DNA from 3 places in the Streptomyces sp. NPDC092296 genome. Region 1 is predicted to be linked to each of the others. Evidence: riboswitches for the same ligand, from Rfam matches in the RefSeq annotation. Region 1 holds a riboswitch; each other region holds the start of a gene.
The links. A riboswitch is a leader RNA that binds a small molecule or an ion and turns the genes downstream of it on or off. The one in region 1 is predicted to bind cobalamin.

Region 1 (2,190 bases):
CGGTCCGGGGCTGGAGCAGGCGCTCGGCCAGCGGGCCGAAGACCAGTCCGATGGCCGCCCAGAGCAGCAGCTGCGCGGCGACGGAGTAGAACCGGAACGAGAAGAGCAGATCCGCCGGGAAGCCCGGGAAGACGATCGCGCCCTTGTCGTCGGTCAGCGGCAGCGGCGTCTCCGTGGCGTGGTCGCCGTAGTGCTCCTTGTTGAACGCCAGGTGGCCGAACGACGGCATGATCAGCATGACGATCCCGATCGCGACGACGAACGCGGCGGCGGCCAGCAGCGTGGCGTTCCAGTTGCCGAAGCGCGGCTGGAGCCGCCTGCCGAGCCAGACGGCGCCGACCGAGAAGGCGACCGAGAACACCACCATCAGCAGGTAGAGGCCGCTGCGGGCGCCGATGGTCTCCTCGTGGCCGATCGCGGGCGGGTTGGCCGGGTACTTGACGAACGGCACCAGGTAGAGCGCGAGGAACCCGGCCCCGGCCACCAGCAGCGCCAGCGGCCGCGCCCGCAGCCCGCCGACCCGGCCCAGGCAGACGGCGTAGGCCACGGCGAACAGGGCGCCCATGGCCATGCCGAAGAGGATCATGCCCACGCCGATGCCGACGTCGGCCTGGATGGTGCGGCTGAACAGGTCCGGGTCCGCTGCCTCCGTGGTCAGGCCGGTGGCCTTGTCCAGGACGGCCTGGGCGGCGTCACGGCCGCTCTCGTAGTCGATGGCCTTGGTGATCTGCGGTTCGGCGAAGATCCGCGCGAAGACGAAGGCGAGCAGGCCCGCGACTGCGCCGGCGAGTACGCCGCGCAGGAGGAGCTTCTTTTCCATGTCGAGTTGTCCGTGCCTTCTTCGAACCGGTCAGTGGCAGGGGAAGCCGAGGAAGTGCCGGGCGTCGTGGACGAACTCGTGCACATGCATGTCGTTGCCGAACACCGAGACGGCGCCCTGGTCGACACCGATGAAGTAGTAGGCGATCAGCGCGATCAGCGCGGTACCGGCAAGCCAGAGTACGGACTTGGAGACCGGCAGGACGACCGGTGTGGCGGCCGGACGGGGCGTGGAGACACTGCTGCTCACGGAGAGCCCTCCTTCGGGGATCGTGCGTCCCTTGATCAAATGGGCGGTGTGATGGAGGAGTGTCTGACTTCACCGGTCACCGTGGGTGACCGGCACACAGTGGCGCGACCGTGCTGGATTCTCACCAGCTTCCTCATGCCATCACTACTCAGGGAGCGTAGGGGGCGCCGCTCCGGTGCGTCAATCAGACCGGTCGTACCCGTACCGGGCGGCCGGGGCGCGCAACACCGCAGGTGAGCCGCGCCCCGGCCGCCGCCGGGTCAGGAACCTGGGTCAGGAGTCCGCTCCCGGCAGGCCGCCCCGCACCTCGCGGGCGGCCGTGACCAGGTTCTCCAGCGAGGCCCTGACCTCCGGCCAGCCCCGGGTCTTCAGACCGCAGTCGGGGTTGACCCAGAGCCGCTCGGCGGGGATGGCGTCAAGCCCCCTGCGCAGCAGGGCGGCCGCCTCCTCGGCGCTCGGGACGCGCGGCGAGTGGATGTCGTACACCCCGGGGCCGACCTCGCGCGGGTAGCCGGCGGCGGCCAGCTCGTCCGCGACCTGCATGTGGGAGCGGGCGGCCTCCAGGGAGATCACATCGGCGTCGAGGTCGTCGATGGCCTGGAGGATGTCCCCGAACTCCGCGTAGCACATATGGGTGTGGATCTGGGTGGCCGGGCGGACGCCTGCGGTGGTGAGGCGGAATGCCTCGGTGGCCCAGTCCAGATACGCGGGCCGGTCGGCCGCGCGCAGCGGCAGCGTCTCGCGCAGCGCGGGCTCGTCCACCTGGATCACGGCGGTACCGGCCGCCTCCAGGTCGGCCACCTCGTCGCGCAGGGCGAGGGCGACCTGCCGGGCGGTCTCGCCGAGCGGCTGGTCGTCGCGGACGAAGGACCAGGCCAGCATGGTGACCGGGCCGGTGAGCATGCCCTTGACCGGGCGGTCGGTGAGCGACTGGGCGTACCGGGTCCAGCGGACCGTCATCGGCTCGGGGCGGGAGATGTCCCCGGCCAGCACCGGCGGCCGCACATAGCGGGTGCCGTACGACTGGACCCAGCCGTGCCGGGTGGCCAGGTAGCCGGTGAGCTGTTCGGCGAAGTACTGCACCATGTCGTTGCGCTCGGGCTCGCCGTGCACCAGGACGT
Region 2 (2,190 bases), on a different contig from region 1:
GGATCTCGGTGCACAGATTGGAGGAGTGCACCGTGCGGCCGGGCAACGCGGTCTGGTTGGCGGCCCGGTTGGAGGCGTCCTTGAAGGTCATCCAGCCGTTGCCGGTCTGCGCCAGGGTGCGCATCATCCGGGCGTACAGGGTGCGGGCGGGGATGGTCCGCACCGCCTTGCCGGCCTGCTCGGCCTTCAGGTACGCGGCGTCGAAGTCGGCGCCCCACAGGTCGACCAGCTCGGGCGTGTCGACCGGGGAGAACAGCGACCACTCGGCGTCGGCCTCGACCCGGCGCATGAACTCGTCCGGAATCCAGTGCGCCAGGTTGAGGTTGTGGGTGCGCCGCGCCTCCTCGCCGGTGCTGTCCCGCAGCTCCAGGAACTCCTCGATGTCGGCGTGCCAGGTCTCCAGGTAGACGCAGGCCGCGCCCTTGCGCCGGCCGCCCTGGTTCACGGCGGCGACCGAGGAGTCCAGGGTGCGCAGGAACGGCACGATGCCGTTGGACTTGCCGTTGGTGCCCCGGATCAGCGAGCCCCGGGAGCGGATGCGGCTGTACGAGAGGCCGATGCCGCCAGCGTGCTTGGAGAGCCGGGCGATCTGGGCGTAGCGGCTGTAGATCGAGTCCAGCTCGTCCAGCGGGGAGTCCAGCAGGTAGCAGGAGGACATCTGCGGATGCCGGGTGCCGGAGTTGAACAGGGTGGGGGAGGAGGGCAGGTAGTCCAGTCGGCTCATCAGCCGGTACAGCTCGGCGACCGCGTCCGTGGAGTCCTCGTTCGCCAGCCCGCAGGCGACCCGGAGCAGGAAGTGCTGCGGGGTCTCGATCACCCGGCGGGTGATCGGGTGGCGCAGCAGGTAGCGGGACTGCACGGTGCGCAGGCCGAAGTACTCGAAGCGGCCGTCGCCGTCCTGGTCGATCAGCGCGTCCAGCGCGTCGGCGTGCCGGGCCACGAAGTCGGCCGTGCTGTCACCGATCAGCCCCTCGCGGTGGCCGAGGGCGATGGAGGCGGTGAAGCACACCGCGCCCTCGTCGGCGGCCTCGTCCGCGATCTCCCGGGCCAGCAGCCGGGCCGCGAGCCGGGAGTACTGGGGGTCCTCCGCGATCAGCGCGGCGGCGGCCTCCACGGCGAGTCCGCGCAGCTCGGCGAAGTCGGACCCGGCGTGCCGGCCGCGCAGCGCGGCGGCGGCGACATGGCCGGGGTCGACCTGGGGCAGATCGGCGGCGCAGTCGGTGAGCACGCGCAGCAGCGCGGTACCGGGCTCGTCCCGATCCGGGACTGCCGAGGCGGCTTCTGCGGGGGCAGCGGTGGTCAAGGCGCTCTCTCTCCTCCGGCCTGAGGGGCACCGGGACCGCACGGGAGCAGGGAGCGCCGGCGCGCACCCGACGGCCGACGGCCGCCCTGGTTGCGCGCTGCGTCCCCGGCCCACCCGCGAGGCCCGGACGTACACCGCTCGACGGCGTGGTGAAGCGCGCCGGGCGGACCGTCGGCAGGTAGTCGGACTCGCGGGGCCAGGCCCGCTCACCGCTGCGGGGCAGTCCCGGATTCGCACCGGGTTCCCCTGCGTCGACAGCGGAAGTGAGCATACATCTAGTGGCGGGTGTGCGATGCACCACCACATGTAGTGGCGCGCGCCGGACGGGCTTCCCGGAGAGAGCGGCTGCGGAGGGTCACAGATCGGCCGCGTACACCCACAGGTCGACGCCCGGGAAGGGCGACCAGTCGCGCTCCGGGGCCCGCCGGAAGCCCACCCGCTCGTACAGCCGGTGGGCGGCGTGCATGCCCTGCTGGGTGGAGAACGCCATCCGGGGCAGCCCCTGCGCGCGGACCCGGTCCATGGCCGCCCGGACCAGCGCCTCGCCCACGCCCCGGCCCCGGGCGGCGGGGGAGACCGCCAGCATCCGCAGCTCGCCCTCGTCGGGCCGGGCGATGTCCGCCCAGGCGGAGCCGGGCAGGGCGAGCGTCACGGAGCCGAGCACGGCTGCCGGGGCGTCCCGGGGGCCGGCTGGGCGGTCGGCGGCTGGGCGGTCGGCGGCTGCCCGGTCGACGGCGACGAGGAGTTCCGCCTCGGCGGCCCGGGTGCGGGCGTCGCGGAGCAGGGCGACGTAGTCGCTGTCCGCCGAGGTGTGGCCGTCTCCGACGAAGACGGCGGCGGTGATGCGGCCCGCAGCGTCGAGGTCCTCCTCGCGTGCGGTCCGTACG
Region 3 (2,190 bases), on a different contig from region 1:
CCGAGGTGGAGTCCACCACGATGACCCGTACATGCTTGGCGATCGGCGTGTCGGACCAGGCGGCGTACGCCTCCGTCCCGCCGCGCACCGGCAGCAGCACCTCACCCGGGCCGTCCGCCGGGATCGGCACGGTCACCCGGCCGATGGCTCCGACCGGGCTCTGCTCTGCGTCGTCTGCATCGCCCATGGGGTCTTTCTGCCCCGTGAGGCGGTGCCGCAGCACTGCGGAGGGACCGCCGTGTCCCGGCGGAGCGGGGAGGAGGGGGAGGGAGAGAATCGGTCTGCGTGCGGGGATGCCGCCCACGGTCATGGTGCGAACCCGTTCCCGGGGCGTGTGCACCGCCCGGCGTGTCTGCGCGTCGGGGACGCCGCCGGCGGTGGGCCGGCGTGCGGGACGCCCTCACTGGTACACGCTACTCCCGGCGGCCCGAATTGGCGGCGGCGAATCCGCTCGTGATTGCGGGCGGCTCTGGGGTTCGAGCGCGCCGGGCGCCCCGATTTATGTACCTTTTATTCGGTTATCGCAGCCCGGACAGCCGGAATACCGGAGATCCTGCCTTTCCCTACGCTCCGGCCGCCCCCGCAGCGGGGCGGAGGCCGGGCCGGGGCGGGGGCGCGGCGGCATCGGTGCAGGTGCGGTGCGGTGTACGCCACAGGGGGGCTTGTTGACTGGGGGCCGGGGGCGTGATGGGATTTCCGGGCCATACACGGCGGCATTGACGAGGAAGTCCGGTGCGAATCCGGCGCGGTCCCGCCACTGTCACCGGGGAGCACCCCCGACTCCACCAGCCCCGCTGCGGGAGTCGGCCACGGCCGCGAACGTGCGGTTGGAAGGCCCGGGGGTGCGCTGATCCGGGAGCCAGGAGACTCTGGCCGCCGTCACGTCGACCGGGGCGAGGACCCCGAGTGAGGACTTCCGCCATGCGCTCTCCGCATGCCGCGCCGCCGCGGCCTGCCGTCACCGGCCGACCCGTCACCGGCCGACCCGTCGGCCGCCACCCCGGCCCGTCCGCGTGAGCCGCCGCCTGGTCGGCGTCGGCATGGGTCCCGGCGACCCGGAGCTGGTCACGGTGAAGGGCGTACGGGTGCTGCGCGAGGCGCGGTCCGTGGTCGTCCCGGTGATGGACAGCGGCGAGGTCGGCCGCGCCGAGGCCACCGTGCTGCACCACACCGATCCGGGCAAGGTCGTCCGGGTGGTGTTCGCGCTGAACGAGCGGGAGGACCGCGCCCGCCGCGAGGCGGCCTGGGACGCCGCCGGGGAGCGGGTCGCGGCGCTGCTGCGCGAGGCGGGCGAGGACGGCACCGTGGCGTTCGCCACCATCGGCGACCCCAATGTGTACTCGACCTTCACCTATCTGGCCCAGACGGTGCGGCAGGCCGTCCCGGACACCGTGGTGGAGACCGTCCCCGGCATCACCGCCATGCAGGACCTGGCCGCGCGCAGCGGCACCGTGCTGGCGGAGGGCGTCGAGCCGCTCACCCTGGTGCCGGTAACCGCCGGCGCCGCCGTACTGCGGCAGGCGCTGGCCGGGCCGGGCACCGTGGTGGCGTACAAGTTCGGCCGGATCGCCGCCGAGGTCGCCGCCGCGCTGCGGGAGACCGACCGCACCGAGGGCGCGGTGTGGGGCTCCTCGCTGGGCCTGCCGGAGGAGTCGATCCGCCCGGCCGCCGAGCTGGACGGCGCCCCGCAGCCGTATCTGTCCACCCTGATCTGCCCCGCCCGGCGGGACTCCCGAGGGGGAAAGCTGTGACCGGTACGACCAGCGGCAAGGTGACCTTCGTCGGCGCCGGTCCCGGGGCGGCCGACCTGCTGACCTTCCGGGCCGCCCGAGCGATCGGCGCGGCCGACGTGGTGGTCTGGGCGGCCAGCCTGGTGCAGGCCGAGGTGCTGGAGCACGCCCGCCCGGGGGCCCGGGTGCTGGACTCCTCGCTGGTGCCGATGGAGGACGTCCTCGCGGTGTACGAGGAGGCCGCCCGCGACGGCCTCCAGGTGGCCCGCATCCACTCCGGGGACCCGTCGCTCTGGGGCGCGGTGCAGGAGCAGCTGGAGCGCTGCCGGGAGCTGGGCCTGGAGACCGAGATCGTGCCCGGCGTGTCGTCGTTCTCGGCGGTGGCGGCCATCGCGCAGCGGGAGCTGACCGTGCCCGAGGTGGCCCAGTCGGTGATCCTGACCCGGCTCGGCGGCGGCAA

Region 2: it holds a riboswitch for cobalamin, as region 1 does, so the genes downstream of both, ACIQGZ_RS06300 (ribonucleoside-diphosphate reductase subunit alpha) here and ACIQGZ_RS09175 (CbtB-domain containing protein) in region 1, are expected to answer to the same signal.
Region 3: it holds a riboswitch for cobalamin, as region 1 does, so the genes downstream of both, cobI (precorrin-2 C(20)-methyltransferase) here and ACIQGZ_RS09175 (CbtB-domain containing protein) in region 1, are expected to answer to the same signal.

What each region holds. Positions count from the first base shown of each region.
Region 1 covers NZ_JBIVRB010000002.1:351,196-353,385, reverse strand. The annotation lists gene ACIQGZ_RS09180 (CbtA family protein) at 1-820, opposite strand, end outside; gene ACIQGZ_RS09175 (CbtB-domain containing protein) at 851-1,069, opposite strand; cobalamin riboswitch at 1,108-1,258, opposite strand; gene metE (5-methyltetrahydropteroyltriglutamate--homocysteine S-methyltransferase) at 1,343-2,190, opposite strand, start outside.
Region 2 covers NZ_JBIVRB010000001.1:1,355,302-1,357,491, forward strand. The annotation lists gene ACIQGZ_RS06300 (ribonucleoside-diphosphate reductase subunit alpha) at 1-1,303, opposite strand, end outside; cobalamin riboswitch at 1,459-1,581, opposite strand; gene ACIQGZ_RS06305 (GNAT family N-acetyltransferase) at 1,659-2,190, opposite strand, start outside.
Region 3 covers NZ_JBIVRB010000010.1:56,647-58,836, reverse strand. The annotation lists gene ACIQGZ_RS20985 (hypothetical protein) at 1-187, opposite strand, end outside; cobalamin riboswitch at 717-870, shown strand; gene cobI (precorrin-2 C(20)-methyltransferase) at 1,014-1,751, shown strand; gene cobM (precorrin-4 C(11)-methyltransferase) at 1,748-2,190, shown strand, end outside.